DNA from 2 places in the Stenotrophomonas sp. S4 genome. Region 2 is predicted to be linked to the other one. Evidence: predicted binding sites of a transcription regulator. Region 2 holds the regulator's gene; the other holds the start of a gene.
What was found. The regulator HrcA, encoded in region 2, represses chaperone genes, less so after heat shock. The targets are predictions, from matches to a motif close to TTNGCACTCNNNNNNNNNGAGTGCNAA.

Region 1 (8,552 bases), 2.3 Mb from region 2:
GCCGATGGCTGGACGGCCGAAGGCAATTCAGAGCCGCACGATGAACGCAGCCGTGTGCGGGCGGCGGGGTCGATGGATACCACCATCACCGACATGGCCCACTTCGCCGCCGGCTATGTGCGCGGCGATGGGCTGTCCCCGGCAATGCGCAGGGAGCTGGTGCGGCCACAGCTACCGATCACCACCGCCAGCCAGTTCCCAACACTGCAGCCGGAGCTGCCCGTTGCGCAGCAGCACAGGGATCTGGCCGCGGGCCTGGGCGTAGTGACCTTCCGTGGTCCCCAGGGTGCAGGCTTCTACAAGGGCGGCCACGACGATGCGGTCGGCAACACCCTGGTGTGCATCGAGCGGCACAAACGCTGCGTGGTGATCCTGGGCAACGATGTACGGGCGGAGGCTACGTTCCCGGCACTGGTGGCGTTCGTGCTGGGCGATACCGGCGTGCCATGGCAGTGGGAGTACGGCGTGGCGAAGGCATTCGTCGAATGAGGGCGCGTTGACGCCTGCATGGCAAGTGCGGCTGGACGGGTGCATCCACGCATGGCGCGGATCTACCAGCGAAACCGTGCACCTGTAGATCCACGCCATGCGTGGATGCCTGCCCCGCTCAGCGCGCCTGTTCGAAGAACATCAGGTACACCAGCCGGCCATTCTCCAGGCAGTCGCCGAACGCGGGCCCGGCGGTGTGCCAGAACCAGGGGCGCAGCAGCACCAGCCGGTTGAAGCGCATCGGGATGCGCATGGTCATTTCCCACTGGCTGTCGTCGTTGCTGTCGCGCTCGATGATGTCGCGATGCATGTCGCCGCCGTTGGCATAGCCTAATGCGGCCAGCTCCGCTGCATCCAGGGCCATGCGCTCGGTGCCGGTGCGGCGGTGGCGGAAGAACTCGGTGCCGCCCTCGCAGTGCTCCGGTGCACTCAGGTAGAGGATGCCCGACCAGTGCGAGTGGTCGGCGTGCACCTTGGCGCGGCCGGTATCACCGGCCAGGGTGATCCGGAACTTGCCGTGCGACTGCAGCGGGTTGACCGGCCGCAGCGGTTCGTTGACCAGCCGCGAGACCGCGCCGGACAGTCCATCCAGATCCAGCCGCTGCTGCGAATTGCGGCCGGGAAACGCGCCCTCCTGCACGGGATAGGTCAGGCCCAGCGCCGCCTGGCGCAACCCCTGCGCATCGGCAGGAGAAAGGAAGTCGTCAACGATGATGAACGAGGTAGGCATGGCCACCGAGCGTAGCGATGCGCTGCGGCGGCAGCAACCGGGCAACGAAAAACCCCGCCTCGCGGCGGGGTTCTTCCTTGCATCGGGAAGGCGTGCCGACCAGGGTCGGCAACGACCGCCGGGGACGTGGACTTAGAAGTCCATGCCGCCCATGCCACCCATGCCGCCCATGCCACCGGCGCCACCCATGGCCGGCTCGTCCTTCTTCGGAGCTTCGGCAACCATGGCTTCGGTGGTGATCATCAGGCCAGCAATCGAAGCGGCGTTCTGCAGCGCCGAACGGGTCACCTTGGTCGGGTCCAGGATGCCGAACTGCAGCATGTCGCCGAACTCGCCGGTGGCGGCGTTGTAGCCGAAGCTGCCGGTGCCTTCCTTGACCTTGTTGATGATGACCGACGGCTCTTCGCCGGCGTTGGCCACGATTTCGCGCAGCGGGGCTTCCATCGCGCGCAGGGCGATCTGGATGCCGTGGTTCTGGTCTTCGTTGGCACCCTTCAGGCCGGCCAGTGCGGTGACCGCACGGACCAGGGCCACGCCGCCGCCCGGGACCACGCCTTCTTCAACGGCTGCACGGGTGGCGTGCAGGGCGTCGTCGACGCGATCCTTCTTTTCCTTCATTTCGATTTCGGTCGACGCGCCGACCTTGATCACGGCAACGCCGCCGGCCAGCTTGGCCACGCGTTCCTGCAGCTTCTCGCGGTCGTAATCCGAGGAGGTGTCCTGGATCTGGGTCTTGATCTGGCCGACGCGTGCATCGACGGCAGCCTTGTCACCCACGCCATCGATGATGGTGGTGTTTTCCTTGGAAACCTGCACCTTCTTGGCGCGGCCCAGGTCCTTGATGGTGGCCTTTTCCAGCGACAGGCCGACTTCTTCGGAGATCACGGTGCCGCCGGTCAGCACGGCCATGTCTTCCAGCATCGCCTTGCGACGGTCGCCGAAGCCCGGAGCCTTGACGGCCACGACCTTGACGATGCCACGGATGGTGTTGACCACCAGGGTCGCCAGCGCTTCGCCTTCAACTTCTTCGGCCACGATCAGCAGCGGCTTGCCGGCCTTGGCGACGCCTTCCAGCACCGGCAGCAGGTCACGGACGTTGGAGATCTTCTTGTCGTGCAGCAGGATGAACGGGTCATCCAGATCAGCGGTCTGCGACTGCTGGTTGTTGATGAAGTACGGGGACAGGTAGCCGCGGTCGAACTGCATGCCCTTGACCACGTCCAGCTCGTTGTCCAGGCCCGAGCCTTCTTCAACGGTGATCACGCCTTCCTTGCCGACTTCCTTCATCGCGTCGGCGATGATCTGGCCGATCGACTCGTCCGAGTTGGCCGAGATGGTACCGACCTGGGCAATCGCCTTGTCGTCGGCGGTCGGCTTGGAGATGGTCTTCAGTTCGGCAACGGCGGCCACGACGGCCTTGTCGATACCACGCTTCAGGTCCATCGGGTTCATGCCGGCGGCAACCGCCTTGGCACCTTCGCGGATCAGGGCCTGGGCCAGCACGGTGGCGGTGGTGGTGCCGTCGCCCGCGTCATCGTTGGTGCGCGAAGCAACTTCCTTCACCATCTGCGCGCCCATGTTCTCGAACTTGTCAGCCAGTTCGATTTCCTTGGCGACGGAGACGCCGTCCTTGGTGATGGTCGGCGCGCCGAAGCTCTTTTCCAGCACGACGTTGCGGCCCTTCGGGCCCAGGGTGGCCTTGACGGCATTGGCGAGAACGTTGACGCCGCGCACCATGCGCGAACGGGCGTCTTCACCGAAACGAATATCCTTGGCAGCCATTGCATTTACCTCATTGGTAGCGCCGGACGAGGCCCGGCGGCTGGGATTTGGGGATCAGGTTGAAACAGGTCGCGCCGGGGCTCAGCCGATGACGGCGAGCACGTCGTCTTCGCGCAGGACCTTGTACTCGACGCCTTCGCTCTTGTACGAGCTGCCGGCGTACTGGCCGTAGATGACCTTGTCGCCGACCTTCAGCGACGGAGCGCGCACGCTGCCGTTGTCCAGCGGCTTGCCCGGGCCGACGGCCACGACTTCACCCTTGGTGGACTTTTCCTTGGCCGAATCCGGAATGACGATGCCACCGGCGGAGATTTCGTCGGCTTCGATCGGCTTGACCACAACGCGGTCGTGCAGCGGCTTGATGCTCATGAGAGACCTCTTAAGTTATTGATTGGTCTGAAAAAGTCTGGCGATGTTAGCACTCACCCCAGGTGACTGCCAGCATTGCTCGCGAAAAAGCCCGATGAATCGGGAGCAGGACAGAGATGGAGCTGCGCCCGGACCTTTCAAGGCCGGGCGAGGAAAAATTTTCGCCGCCCCGGGATGCGCGGATTCCCGCCCTGCGTGAAGGCATTCAGGCCGGTGCAACGCGACAACCCCGTGCCCAAAACCCTCGACATTTGGTGACCCGCGTCGCACTGTCAGATATCTGACGTTCATTTACGACAAAGTGTCACTGGATCGGCCTTAGGCTCGGCCGCGCATTCCCAATCACAAGGAGTAGTCGATGCGATTGCTGTCCCCGCTTGCCGCCGCCTGCCTGCTGGCCCTGGCCGCCGCGCCGGCCCAGGCCGAGGTCTTCATCAATGAACTGCACTACGACGACAGCACCGCCGCCGGTGACGTCGGCGAAGCGATCGAGGTCGTGGCCACCGCCGGTGAGGACCTGTCCGGCTACCGCCTGTACCTGTACAACGGCGCCAACGCCTCGGCCGCCGTGGTGTACGACAACAAGCCGGTGCCGGCTGGCAGCGCCGCCGGCTGCGGCAGCGCCACGATCGCCGTGGTCAACTACCCGACCAACGGCATCCAGAACGGCCCCAACGACGGCATCGCCCTGGTCGATGCCAGCGGCAAGGTGGTCCAGTTCCTCAGCTACGAGGGCGCCATCACCGCCTCCGGCGGCCCTGCCGCCGGCATGACCAGCCAGAACATCCCGGTGGCCGAGACCAACAGCACGGCGCCGGGCACCTCGCTGCAGCTGACCGGCAGCGGCAGCCAGTACGCCCACTTCACTTGGGCCGAGTCGGCCAAGCAGACGTTTGGCAGCTGCAACAACGGCCAGACCTTCAGCGGCGGTGGCACCCCGGGCCCGAACACGCCGCCGTCGGTCTCCACCACCACCCCGGCGCAGGGCAGCAGCACCTTCCCGGCCGCCGCCGACCTGGAAGTGGTGTTCAGCGAGACGGTGAACCTGGCCAGTGGCGCCTTCGCCCTGAGCTGCGGCACCTCCGGCAGCGTGCCGCTGACTTTCCCGGCCAGCGGCCGCAGCGTGAAGCTGTCCACCAACACCGCGCTGGTGGCCGGTGAAGCCTGCCGCTTCGATATCCGTGCCGCGCGCATCACCGACCTGCAGGGCGCGCACCCGGCCGCCGACAGCCGCATCGCCTTCACCGTGGCCAGCACCGGCGGCAATCCGGACCCGGGCAACCCGGGCGTGCCGGCCGGCTACTACTCCAAGGTCAACACCAGCAGCCCCAGCCAGCTGCGCTGCTCGCTGCACGCCACCATCAAGGGCCACACCGCCTATCCGTACAGTGGCTCGGGCACCAGTACCTGGACCATCCTGGAAATCGCCGACGAGGATCCGAACAATTCCGGCAGGATCCTGGATGCGTATCGCAACCACAGCTACGCCAAGGTGACCGATCGCGCCGGCAGCGGCAGTGGCCTGAAGTACAACCGCGAGCACACCTGGCCGAACTCGCTGGGCTTTGCCAGCACCACCGGCGACAAGGGCCTGCCCTACGCGCCGTACACCGACACCCACATGCTGTACCTGACCGACGCGCAGTGGAACGCCGACCGTGGCAACAAGCCGTTCGGCAAGTGCGACGCCAATTGCGGCGAGCGCGCCACCGAGGCCAACAACGGCCAGGGCGGCGGCAGCGGTGGCTATCCCGGCAACTCCAACTGGGTGCGCACGCCGGACGGCAACACCGGCACCTTCGAGGTGTGGGGCAAGCGCAAGGGCGACATGGCGCGTGCGGTGATGTACATGGCGATCCGCTACGAGGGTGGCAAGGATGCGGCCACCGGCCAGTCCGAGCCGGATCTGGAGCTGACCGACGACCGCAGCAAGATCGTCAAGACCAGCAGTTCGCCCGCCTACATGGGCCTGCTGTCGACGCTGATCGACTGGCACCTGTCCGATCCGCCGGATGATGCCGAGCGTGCGCGCAATGACGTGGTCTACAGCTTCCAGGGCAACCGCAACCCGTTCATCGACCACCCCGAGTGGGCAACCCCGGCCCTGTTCACCTCGGCCAAGCCGGCCACCTGCCAGCTGGCCAACTGATCACGCAACGCAGCGGTCCACTGCCGCCGCCGGGCCCTGACCCGGCGGCGGCCCTATACTCGACGGTCATGTCGACCGTCGATCCCGTCCTGCTGCTGTTGACCACCTGCCCGGACCGGGCCAGTGCCGAGCGCATCGCGCACGCGCTGGTCGGCGAGCGCCTGGCGGCGTGCGTAACCCGCCTCGATGGCGCGCAGTCGACCTACCGCTGGCAGGGCGAGGTGACCACCGACGCCGAACTGCAGCTGCTGGTGAAAACCACCGCGAGCCGCGTCGATGACGCGATTGCCCGGATCGTCGCACTGCATCCGTATGAACTCCCGGAGTGCATCGCGGTCGAAACCCGGGCCGGCCTGCCGGCGTATCTGGACTGGATCCGGGCACAGACCCGGGAGGACACTGATTGAAGACTCTGTTTGCGCGCGGCGCCGCCTTGTGCGCCCTGTTGTGGCTCTCGCTGCCGGCCTTCGCGCTGGATGAGAAGGACCTGCTGCCGGTGGACCAGGCGTTCGCGCTGACCGCCAGTGCCCCCGAACGGGGCCAGGTGCAACTGCAGTTCAAGATCGCACCGGGCTATTACCTGTATCGCCACCGCACCAGCGTCAAGGCCGACCCGGCCTTCAATGCCGGCGCGCTGCAGATGCCCAAGGGCGACAGGCATCACGACGATTTCTTCGGCGAGGTCGAGACCTATCGCGAGCGCCTGCAGGCCACCCTGCCCGGCACGCCGACCGACGCCGCCGGCACCATCAGCCTGGAAGTGCGTTACCAGGGCTGCGCCGATGCCGGTGTCTGCTACCCGCCGCAGAAGCGCGTGGTGCAGGTCACCCTGCCGGGCGCCGGTGCGGCGGCCGCGGTGCCTGCCGCGCGTGCCGGTGCGGCAAGCCCGTTCAACAACCCGCTGGCCGGTGCCGGCAACAGCGGTGGCCTGCGCCTGCCGGGCGCGGCCAACAACAGCCAGGCCCTGCCGCTGCCGTCGGAACAGGCGTTCGGCTTCGATGCCATCGCCAGTGACGGCAACACCCTGCTGCTGCGCTTCAGCCCAGCGCCAGGCTATTACCTGTATCGCGACCGCACTTCGCTGAAGCTGGAAGGCAGCGCAGGCGTGCTGGCCGACAAGCCGCGCTGGCCGGCCGCGCAATCGCATCGCGACGAGCACTTCGGCGATGTCTCGGTCTATTTCAACCAGGTGGAAGTGCCGCTGCCGCTGCGCCGCACTGTCACTGATGCAGTCGACAGCACCCTGGTGGTGACCTTCCAGGGCTGCCAGACCGATGGCATCTGCTACCCGCCGATGACCCGCCGGGTGAAGCTGTCGATTCCGGCGGGCAAGCTCTCCGCCAGCACTGACCAGGCGCCAGCGCGCAATGAGGTGATCAGCCCGCTGCGCGCCGCCGGCGCGCCACGTGAATCCGCCAACGGCGCACCGCTGCGCCTGCTGCCGACCGTGCCCAACGACGGCAGCGCCGCTCCCGCCGCCAGTGGCAGTGAGGGCGCACGCAATGAGTTCGCCGCCGACGCGCGCGATGGCAACGCCCTGCGCACGCGGCCACCGGTGACCACGCCGAATCCGGACCGCTCGTTCGTCTGGGTACTGCTGCTGGCGCTGGCCGGTGGCCTGGTGCTGAATCTGATGCCCTGCGTGCTGCCGATCCTCTCGCTGAAGGTGCTGAGCCTGGCGCAGAGTGGCGAAAGCCCCGAGCGTGCGCGCAGCCATGCCCTCTGGTACACGCTGGGCGTGCTGGTCGCCTTCGCGGTGATCGGCGCGCTGATGGTGGGCCTGCGCGCGATCGGCAACGCGGTCGGCATCGGCTTCCAGCTGCAGCACCCGGGCGTGGTGGCGGCGCTGGCGTACATCATGTTCGCGGTGGGCCTGAGCCTGTCGGGCGTGTTCACCCTCGGCGGTGGCATCGGCAACCTCGGCCAGTCGCTGGCCAGCCGCAGCGGCCCGGCCGGTGATTTCTTCACCGGTGCGCTGGCCTGCCTGGTCGGCAGCGCCTGTGTCGGCCCGTTCATGGGCGGGGCGATTGCCTATGCCTTCATCGCCCCGCCGTTGAAGGCGATGACCGTGTTCCTGTTCCTCGGCCTGGGCCTGGCGCTGCCGTTCCTGCTGATCGGCTTCGTGCCGGCGCTGGCACGCCGCCTGCCCAAGCCCGGCCCGTGGATGGAAACGCTCAAGCACGTGCTGGCCTTCCCGATGTATGCCACCGCGCTGTGGCTGCTGTGGGTGCTGGGCAAGCAGCGCGGCGTGGACGGCATGGCGCTGGTGCTGGGTGGCCTGCTGCTGTTCGCCTTCGGCCTGTGGCTGTTCGAGCGCAACCGCTGGACCGGCTCGCGCGCGGTGACCCTGCTCGGCGTGTTGCTGGCGATCGGTGCACTGGTTCCCGCCTGGGGCGTCACCCAGCTGGCACCGCCGGCACGGGCCGCACAGGCGGCCAGCGAGAACGTGGTCGAGTATTCGCCGCAGTTGCTGGACCGCCTGCGCGCCGACAACCGCGTGGTGTTCGTCAACATGACCGCCGACTGGTGCGTGAGCTGCAAGGCCAATGAACGCGCCGTGCTGTCGCGGCCGGAGTTCAAGGAACTGCTCAAGCGCACCAATGCGGTGTACATGCGTGGTGACTACACCAATGTCGACCCGCAGATCACCACGTTCCTGGAAGAACACAAGGCCGTGGGCGTGCCGCTGTACGTGGTGTACGGCCCCGGCGCGCCACCGACCGTGCTGCCGACCCTGCTGACCCAGGCGGTGGTCGAGGAAGCACTGCTGCGCACCGCACGATGAAGTGGCAACGGCCAGCGCTGCTGTGGACAGCGGTGCTGGCCGCCGGCCTCGGCCTGTGGGCCGGGCATCGATTGTCACCTGGCCCGTCTGCACCGGCCGCGCCAGCGACGGCCGTGACCCCCACGCTGCAGGTAGGTGATCCCTTGCCGGCGCTGACGCTGCCGGACCTGGCGGGACAGCCGCTGGACCTGCGCGCTCGCTTCGCCGGTCGCCCGCTGCTGATCAACGTCTGGGCCAGCTGGTGTGCG
Region 2 (8,552 bases):
ACGCACGGCTGAGGAGCTGCAGTCGCATAACCGGCTGGATATCGGCCATGCGCGGGCGATGCAGGGCTGGCCGCTGTTGCAGGACGGTCGCGAACGCATGCTGCTGCCCAGTGGCAATGCGCGCGCCAGCAACGGCGATGCACTGCGCCAGCTGGTGCTGGGTGGGCTGGGCATGGCGCGGCTGGCAGCGTTCCAGGTGCAGCAGGATATTGCCGCCGGGCGCTTGTTGCCGGTGCTGGAGGAAGCCAACCCCGGTGACCTTGAAGAGGTGCACGCCGTGTTCCTGGGGCAGGGCGGCTACCTGCCGCTGCGGGTGCGCGCCTTCCTCGATTTCCTGGTGGAAAAGGTCGATCTGACGCAGCCACGGGGGTAGTGCCGGCCGCTGGCCGGCAACCTCACGATCTTCGCCGACCCCCATCGGGTTGCCGGCCAGCGGCCGGCACTACCGCGCGGAAGCCGGCCCGCGTTACACCTGCAGCAGCTTGCGGGCGGCGGCGCGCGCTTCCTTGCTCACTTCCACGCCACCGAGCATGCGCGCCAGTTCTTCCTCGCGCGCCTTGCTGTCCAGCTTTTCCACTGCGCTCTGGGTCATGCCTTCCACCGGGGCCTTGCTGACCCGGTAATGGGCGTGGCCCTTGGAGGCGACCTGCGGCAGGTGGGTCACGCACAGCACCTGGCGCTTCTCGCCAAGGGCGCGCAGCTTCTGGCCAACAATGTCAGCCACTGCACCGCCGATGCCGGAGTCGACCTCGTCGAACACCATGGTCGGCACCGCATCCAGGTCCAGCGCAGCCACTTCAATGGCCAGCGAGATACGTGACAGTTCACCGCCCGAGGCCACCTTGCGCAGGGCGCGCGGCGGCTGGCCGGCGTTGGCCGCCACCAGGAACTCCACGCGTTCGGCACCCTGCGGGTCGGGCTTGCCGGCGTCCTGTGGCTCCAGCTCGATCAGGAACTGGCCACCGCCCATGCCGAGCTCGGCGATGATGCCGGTGGTGGTGGCCGACAGTTCGGCAGCGGCGCTGCGACGGCTGGCGGTCAGCACCTCGGCCTGTACGCGCCAGGCGGCGGCGGCCTTGTCGATCTCGCCGGCCAGGCGCTGCAAGCGTTCGTCGGCGCCGCGCAGCTGTTCCACTTCGGCATGCATGCGCTCGCGCTGCGCGCCCAGCTCGTCCATCGGCACGCGGTGCTTGCGGGCCAGGTCGTGAAGGCGGCCGAGGCGACGCTCGTTCTCCTCGAACTGCTCCGGGTCGGCGTCGAGGTCGTCATGCACGCGGTCCAGCAGCGACAGGGCTTCGTGCAGCTGGATCGAGGCGTTCTCGATCAGGCCGTCCACCTCGCCCAGGCGCGGGTCGTGTTCGATCAGGCGCGACAGTTCGTGGCGCACCTGCTGCAGCAGGTCCAGCGCGGAACTGCCGTCGTCGCCGTTGAGCTGGTTGCTGGCCGCCTGGCAGGCGCTCAGCAGGGCGCTGGCATGGGCCTGGCGGCGGTGGCTGGCACCGAGTGCGACGATCGACTCCGGTTCCAGGTCTTCGCGGTCCAGTTCGCGCAGCTGGTGTTCCAGGAAGCCGATCCGGTCACTGACGTCGCCCTGTTGCGACAGCGCCAGCGATTCATCGACCAGGGCCTGCCAGGCCGCAGCGGCGCGGCGCACCTGGCGGCGCTCGTCCTCGTTGCCGGCATAGGCGTCCAGCAGGGCCAGCTGTGATGGGCGTGCCAGCAGGGCCTGCTGCTCGTGCTGGCCATGGATCTCCACCAGCAGCGCGGCCAGGTCGCCCAGCTGTGCCAGGGTCACCGGGCGGCCATTGATCCACGCCCGCGAGCCGCCATCGGCGCGGATCACGCGGCGCAGCTGGCATTGTTCCTCGTCGTCCAGCTCGTTGTCGGCCAGCCACTGGCGCGCGGCCTGCAGCTGGTCCAGCGCGAACTCGGCCGAAAGCTCGGCACGCGCGGCGCCATGGCGGACCACGCCGCTGTCGGCGCGCAGGCCGGACAGGAAGCCCAGCGCGTCGACCATCAGCGACTTGCCGGCGCCGGTCTCGCCTGAAACCACGGTCATGCCTGGCCCGAACTCCAGTTCGGTGGCGCGGACGACGGCGAAATCCTTGATCGAAAGATGTCTGAGCATGGGTAAGGGGGTGTCAGCAGCCGCGCAACGCTAGCACGCGGGCGAGGGAGGTCCAATGACTTGCCAAGGTGATCCGCCGCCATTATCTAGTGTCCGTGTCTCACAGGTTGATTCCATGCACGGTTCTCCCGACCAGCTTGCCCCGCGTGCGCGCCATCTGCTGCGCACGCTGATCGCGCGTTACATCCAGGACGGTGAGCCGGTCGGCTCGCAGACGCTGGCGCGCGTGGCCGGCCTGGAGGTCAGCCCGGCCACCATCCGCAACATCCTCGGCGACCTGGAAGACCTGGGGCTGCTGGCCTCGCCACACACCTCGGCCGGGCGCATCCCGACCGCGCATGGTTACCGGGTGTTCGTCGACAGCCTGCTGCAGATGCAGCCGCCGGGCGAGGGTGAGCTGGCCCGGTTGCGGCAGGAGCTGGCCGGCGGCGGCAGCACCCAGGCCCTGCTCGGCAGCGCCTCGGAGCTGCTGTCGGCGATGAGCCACTTCGTCGGCGTGGTCAGCGCGCCGCGGCGCGAGCAGTTCGCCTTCCGCCAGATCGATTTCGTGGCGCTGGATGGGCGCCGGGTGCTGGCGATCCTGGTGTTCGCCGACAACGAGGTGCAGAACCGCGTCATCGAGACCCGCCAGGAGTTCGCGCCGGGCCAGTTGGAGCAGGTCGCCAACTACCTCAATGCGCACTTCGCCGGCCTGCCGATGGCCGAGATCCGCACCCGCCTGCTGCTGGAGCTGCGCGATGCCCGCTCCGAGCTGGAGCAGCTGCTGGCGCACAGCATCGAGCTGGCCGAGCAGGCCCTGCAGCCGGCGGCCGACGACATGCTGGTGGCCGGCCAGACCCGCCTGATGGGGGTGCAGGACCTGTCCGACCTGGAGCGCCTGCGCGAGCTGTTCGAGCTGTTCTCCAGCAAGCGCGAGATCCTGCAGCTGCTGGAGCGCACCATCCAGGCCCCGGGGGTGCGCATCTTCATTGGCGAAGAGACCGGGATGATGCCGTTGCAGGGGGTCTCGCTGGTCACCGCCCCCTATACCGCCAATGGCCAGGTGCTGGGCGTGCTGGGCGTGATCGGCCCCAAGCGGATGGCCTACGACCGCATGATCCCGCTGGTCCAGGCCACCGCCGATGTGCTTGGCGCGGCCTTTTCGCCGGCCGGGCGCACTCCCGGAACATCCGACGCTTGAAACGCAGCATCCCGCCCACACTAGGGTGGGTGGAGGCGGAGACTGACCGCCAGGGACCCAGACATGAACCACGAACATCCAGATATCGAATCCCAGCAGACTGCCGCCGATGCGGCCGCCGCCGCCGGCGTCAACGACGAAGTGGAGCGCCTGCGCGCCGAAGTCGAGCAGATCAAGGCCGATGCGCTGCGTGAGCGCGCCGACCTCGAGAACCAGCGCAAGCGCGTTGCCCGTGACATCGAGCAGGCCCGCAAGTTCGCCAACGAGAAGCTGCTGGGCGAGCTGCTGCCGGTATTCGACAGCCTGGATGCCGGCCTGAAGGCTGCCGGCGATGACCCGCATCCGCTGCGGGAGGGCCTGGAGTTGACCTACAAGCAGCTGCTGAAGGTTGCCGCCGACAATGGCCTGGTCCTGCTGGACCCGACCGGCCAGCCGTTCAACCCGGAGCACCACCAGGCGATCAGCCAGGTGCCGGCGCCGGGTGCCGCTCCCGGCACCGTGGTGACCGTGTTCCAGAAGGGCTACCTGCTCAACGAGCGCCTGCTGCGGCCGGCGCTGGTGGTGGTGGCCGCCGACTGATCGATCGGGCCGGGCGATGCCCGGTCCCGATCGTGCCGGGCCATGCCCGGCAAGGTTTTCCAGGCGCTGAACACAGCGTTCGGGAGATGGCTTGAATGTTCCACAAGCCTCCCCCACATCGTATTCATCCACCGGCCGAACGGCCGGACTGACCCCAACAAGCATCCTCAGGAGTCTCCCCCATGGGCAAGATCATTGGTATCGACCTCGGCACCACCAACTCGTGCGTGGCGATCATGGACGGCGGCAAGGCCCGCGTCATCGAGAATTCGGAAGGCGATCGCACCACCCCGTCGATCGTCGCCTACACCAAGGACGGCGAAGTCCTGGTGGGCGCCTCGGCCAAGCGCCAGGCCGTCACCAACCCGAAGAACACCTTCTACGCGGTGAAGCGCCTGATCGGCCGCAAGTTCACCGATGCCGAAGTGCAGAAGGACATCGCCCACGTCCCGTACGGCATCCTGGCCCATGACAATGGCGACGCCTGGGTGTCGACCAGCGATGGCAAGAAGATGGCCCCGCAGGAAATCTCGGCCAAGGTGCTGGAAAAGATGAAGAAGACCGCCGAGGACTTCCTCGGTGAGAAGGTCACCGAAGCGGTCATCACCGTGCCGGCCTACTTCAACGACAGCCAGCGCCAGGCGACCAAGGACGCCGGCCGCATTGCCGGCCTGGACGTCAAGCGCATCATCAACGAGCCGACCGCGGCCGCGCTGGCCTATGGCCTGGACAAGGGCGACAACAAGGATCGCAAGATCGTGGTGTACGACCTCGGCGGCGGCACCTTCGACGTCTCGGTGATCGAGATCGCCAACGTCGACGGCGAGAAGCAGTTCGAAGTGCTGGCCACCAACGGCGACACCTTCCTGGGCGGCGAAGACTTCGACAACCGCGTCATCGAGTACCTGGTTGAAGAGTTCAACAAGGACCAGGGCATCGACCTGCGCAAGGATCCGCTGGCCCTGCAGCGCCTGAAGGATGCTGCCGAGCGCGCCAAGATCGAGCTGTCCAGCGCCCAGCAGACCGAAGTGAACCTGCCGTACGTCACCGCTGACGCCTCGGGCCCGAAGCACCTGAACATCAAGCTGACCCGCGCCAAGCTGGAAGCACTGGTGGAAGACCTGATCAAGAAGTCGATCGAGCCGTGCCGCGTCGCCCTGAACGATGCCGGCCTGCGTTCGAGCGACATCAGCGAAGTGATCCTGGTCGGTGGCCAGACCCGCATGCCGAAGGTGCAGCAGGCGGTGACCGAGTTCTTCGGCAAGGAACCGCGCAAGGACGTCAACCCGGACGAAGCCGTGGCACTGGGTGCTGCGATCCAGGGCGGCGTGCTGGGCGGCGACGTCAAGGACGTGCTGCTGCTGGACGTGACCCCGCTGTCGCTGGGCATCGAGACCATGGGTGGCGTGTTCACCAAGATCATCGAGAAGAACACCACCATCCCGACCAAGGCCTCGCAGGTGTTCTCCACCGCCGAGGACAACCAGTCGGCCGTGACCGTGCACGTGCTGCAGGGTGAGCGCGAACAGGCCCGCTTCAACAAGTCGCTGGCCAAGTTCGACCTGTCCGGCATCGAGCCGGCCCCGCGCGGCCTGCCGCAGGTTGAAGTGTCCTTCGACATCGACGCCAACGGCATCCTGCACGTGTCGGCCAAGGACAAGAAGACCAACAAGGAACAGAAGGTCGAGATCAAGGCCGGTTCGGGCCTGTCCGAGGAAGAGATCGCGCGCATGGTCGCCGACGCGGAAGCCAACCGCGAAGAAGACAAGAAGTTCCAGGAGCTGGTGCAGGCCCGCAACCAGGCCGACGCCCTGATCCACGGCACCCGCAGTGCCATCACCGAGCACGGCAGCAAGGTCGGCGGCGAAGTGATCGGCAAGGTCGAGGCGGCCCTGGCCGACCTGGAAACCGCGATGAAGGGTGACGACAAGGCGCAGATCGAAGCCAAGTCGAAGGTGCTGGAGGAAGCTGGCCAGTCGCTGTTCGCCGCTGCTTCGGCCGACCAGGGCGGTGCCCCGGGTGCCGACGCCGGCAACGCCGGCAAGGCGCAGGACGACGTGGTCGACGCCGAGTTCACCGAAGTCAAGGACGACAAGAAGTCCTGATCCGGACCGACACGGGACGCTGGCCATCAGCGTCCCGTTGTCGCATCAGGGTCCTGACCGCCCACCGGCGTGTCGGGGCGCCCGACGCAAGAGCGGACCTGGTTCCGCTCTTCCGCTTTGACGAATCCCGACTTTCCGGAACCCGATTCACGATATGAGCAAGCGCGATTACTACGAAGTGCTGGGCGTTGCCCGCACCGCCACCGACGACGAGCTGAAGAAGGCCTACCGTCGCTGCGCGATGAAGTTCCACCCTGACCGCAACCCGGGTGATGCGGCGGCCGAAGCCTCCTTCAAGGAGTGCAAGGAAGCCTACGAAGTGCTGTCCGACGGCAACAAGCGCCGCATGTACGACAGCCACGGCCACGCCGCGTTCGAGCACGGCATGGGCGGCGGTGGTCCGGGCGGCCCGGACATGAACGATATCTTCGGCGATATCTTCGGCAACATCTTTGGCGGTGGCGGCGGTGGTCCGCGCCAGGCCCGTCGCGGTGCCGACATCGGCTACGTGATGGAGCTGGACCTGGAAGAGGCCGTGCGCGGCGTCGAGCGCCGCATCGAGATCCCGACCCTGGCCGAGTGCGGCGACTGCGATGGCAGTGGCTCCGAAGATGGCAAGGTCGAGACCTGCAACGTCTGCCATGGCCGTGGGCAGGTGCGCATCCAGCGCGGCATCTTCGCCATGCAGCAGGCCTGCCACAACTGCGGTGGCCGTGGCCAGATCATCGCCAAGCCCTGCAAGACCTGCCACGGCAACGGCCGTGTCGAGGAAGACAAGGTGCTGTCGGTGAAGGTGCCGGCGGGCGTCGATACGGGCGACCGTATCCGCCTGCAGGGCGAAGGCGAGGCCGGTCCGGCCGGTACGCCGCCGGGTGACCTGTACGTGGAAGTGCGCGTGCGCGAGCATGCGATCTTCCAGCGCGATGGCGACGACCTGCACTGCGAGGTGCCGATCCGCATCTCGCAGGCGGCGCTGGGTGACACCGTACGCGTGGCGACCCTCGGCGGCGAAGCGGAAATCCGCATCCCGGCCGAGACCCAGACCGGCAAGCTGTTCCGCCTGCGTGGCAAGGGCGTACGTTCGGTGCGCAGCCGCAGCGAGGGCGACCTGTACTGCCGCGTGGTGGTGGAGACCCCGGTCAACCTCACCAACGAACAGCGCAAGCTGCTGGAACAGTTCGAAGCCACCTTCGTCGGCGAGGAAGCGCGCAAGCATTCGCCGAAGTCGGCCACCTTCATGGATGGCGTTAAGGGCTTCTGGGACCGGATGACGTCCTGAGTTTTTCGACGGAAGCGATGAACGATAGCGCCGGGCCATGCCCGGCGTTGTCGTTTGTGGTGCAGTAGATCCACGCCATGCGTGGATGCCGTTCAAGGGATCATCGGAAAAATGCCGCCGGCGTCTGCCCCAGCTGCCGCTTGAACATGCTGGTGAACGCGCTCGGGCTGTCGTAGCCCATCGCCAGCGCCACATCGATGACCTTGTCGCCGACCGCCAGTCGCTCCAGGGCGGCCAGAAGCCGCGCCTGCTGCCGCCACTGCCCGAAGGTCATGCCCAGTTCGCTGGCGAAATGGCGCTGGATGGTCTTCACGTCCACCTGCAGCGCCTGCGCCCAGTCCTGCAGCGTGGCATCGTCGCCAGGATGCTTCTGGATGTGCTGGCAGATCCGCTGCAGGCGCGGGTCGGTGGGCGAGGGCAGGTGCAGCGGCAGCACGTCCATGCGGTGCAGTTCGTCCAGCAGCAGGCGCACCACGCGGCCGTCGCGGCTGTCGTCCACGTGCGCGGACTCGATCAGGCTGGCGGCCAGCAGCAGTTCGCGCAGCAGCGGCGCCACCTGCACTGCGAACGCCCCATCCGGCAGTTGCGGTGCAAAGTCCGGTTCCACGTAAAGGCTGCGCATGTGCACTTCGGCGATGCAGTCCACCGCATGCGCCATGCCGGCCGGAACCCAGATCGCGCGGGTGGAGGGCACGACCCAGCGGCCGCCGTCCGCGCGCACCACCATCAGACCGGACATGGCGAAGACCAGTTGGTGACGGCGATGCCGGTGGGGCGCGATGTGGGTGCCGGGCGGGTAGTGGCGGGCGCGGCTGGTCACCGGGCGATGTACCGGCACCTCGTTCCACGGCGCGGTCTCGCGGATCGGGCAGGGAGTGTCCTTTTTGCGATATGCCATGACCCGAACGCGGCAGAAGGGAGTGGGGCTCCACCGTAGCATGCGTGGCTCGCCCCCAACCTGACTGTGTCCATGTCGACCCTGGCTTCTCCCGCAACGACCTCACGCCCGGTGGCTCCCGGCGTGCTGGCCGCCATCTCCACCTCGCATATCGTCAACGACATGATGCAGTCGCTGATCCTGGCCATCTATCCGGTGATCAAGGGCGGCTTCAACCTCAGCTTCACCCAGATCGGCCTGATCACGCTGACCTACCAGCTCACCGCCTCGATCTTCCAGCCGTTGATCGGCATGGCCACCGACCGTCGCCCGGCACCCTATTCGCTGCCGATCGGCATGGCCTCGACCCTGTGCGGCATGCTGCTGCTCGGCTTCGCGCCGAA

Region 1: ACUZUJ_RS19730 (co-chaperone GroES) is a predicted target of HrcA. The motif match lies at 3,417-3,443, and genes of this name have one in related genera.

The regions. Positions count from the first base shown of each region.
Region 1 covers NZ_CM196188.1:4,237,535-4,246,086, forward strand. The annotation lists gene ACUZUJ_RS19715 (serine hydrolase domain-containing protein) at 1-489, shown strand, start outside; gene ACUZUJ_RS19720 (DUF6445 family protein) at 608-1,219, opposite strand; gene groL (chaperonin GroEL) at 1,352-3,001, opposite strand; gene ACUZUJ_RS19730 (co-chaperone GroES) at 3,083-3,370, opposite strand; gene ACUZUJ_RS19735 (endonuclease) at 3,729-5,519, shown strand; gene cutA (divalent-cation tolerance protein CutA) at 5,588-5,926, shown strand; gene ACUZUJ_RS19745 (protein-disulfide reductase DsbD family protein) at 5,923-8,304, shown strand; gene ACUZUJ_RS19750 (TlpA family protein disulfide reductase) at 8,301-8,552, shown strand, end outside.
Region 2 covers NZ_CM196188.1:1,929,628-1,938,179, forward strand. The annotation lists gene ACUZUJ_RS09110 (LysR family transcriptional regulator) at 1-373, shown strand, start outside; gene recN (DNA repair protein RecN) at 467-2,128, opposite strand; gene hrcA (heat-inducible transcriptional repressor HrcA) at 2,244-3,308, shown strand; gene grpE (nucleotide exchange factor GrpE) at 3,372-3,887, shown strand; gene dnaK (molecular chaperone DnaK) at 4,070-5,992, shown strand; gene dnaJ (molecular chaperone DnaJ) at 6,147-7,271, shown strand; gene ACUZUJ_RS09140 (AraC family transcriptional regulator) at 7,372-8,169, opposite strand; gene ACUZUJ_RS09145 (MFS transporter) at 8,242-8,552, shown strand, end outside.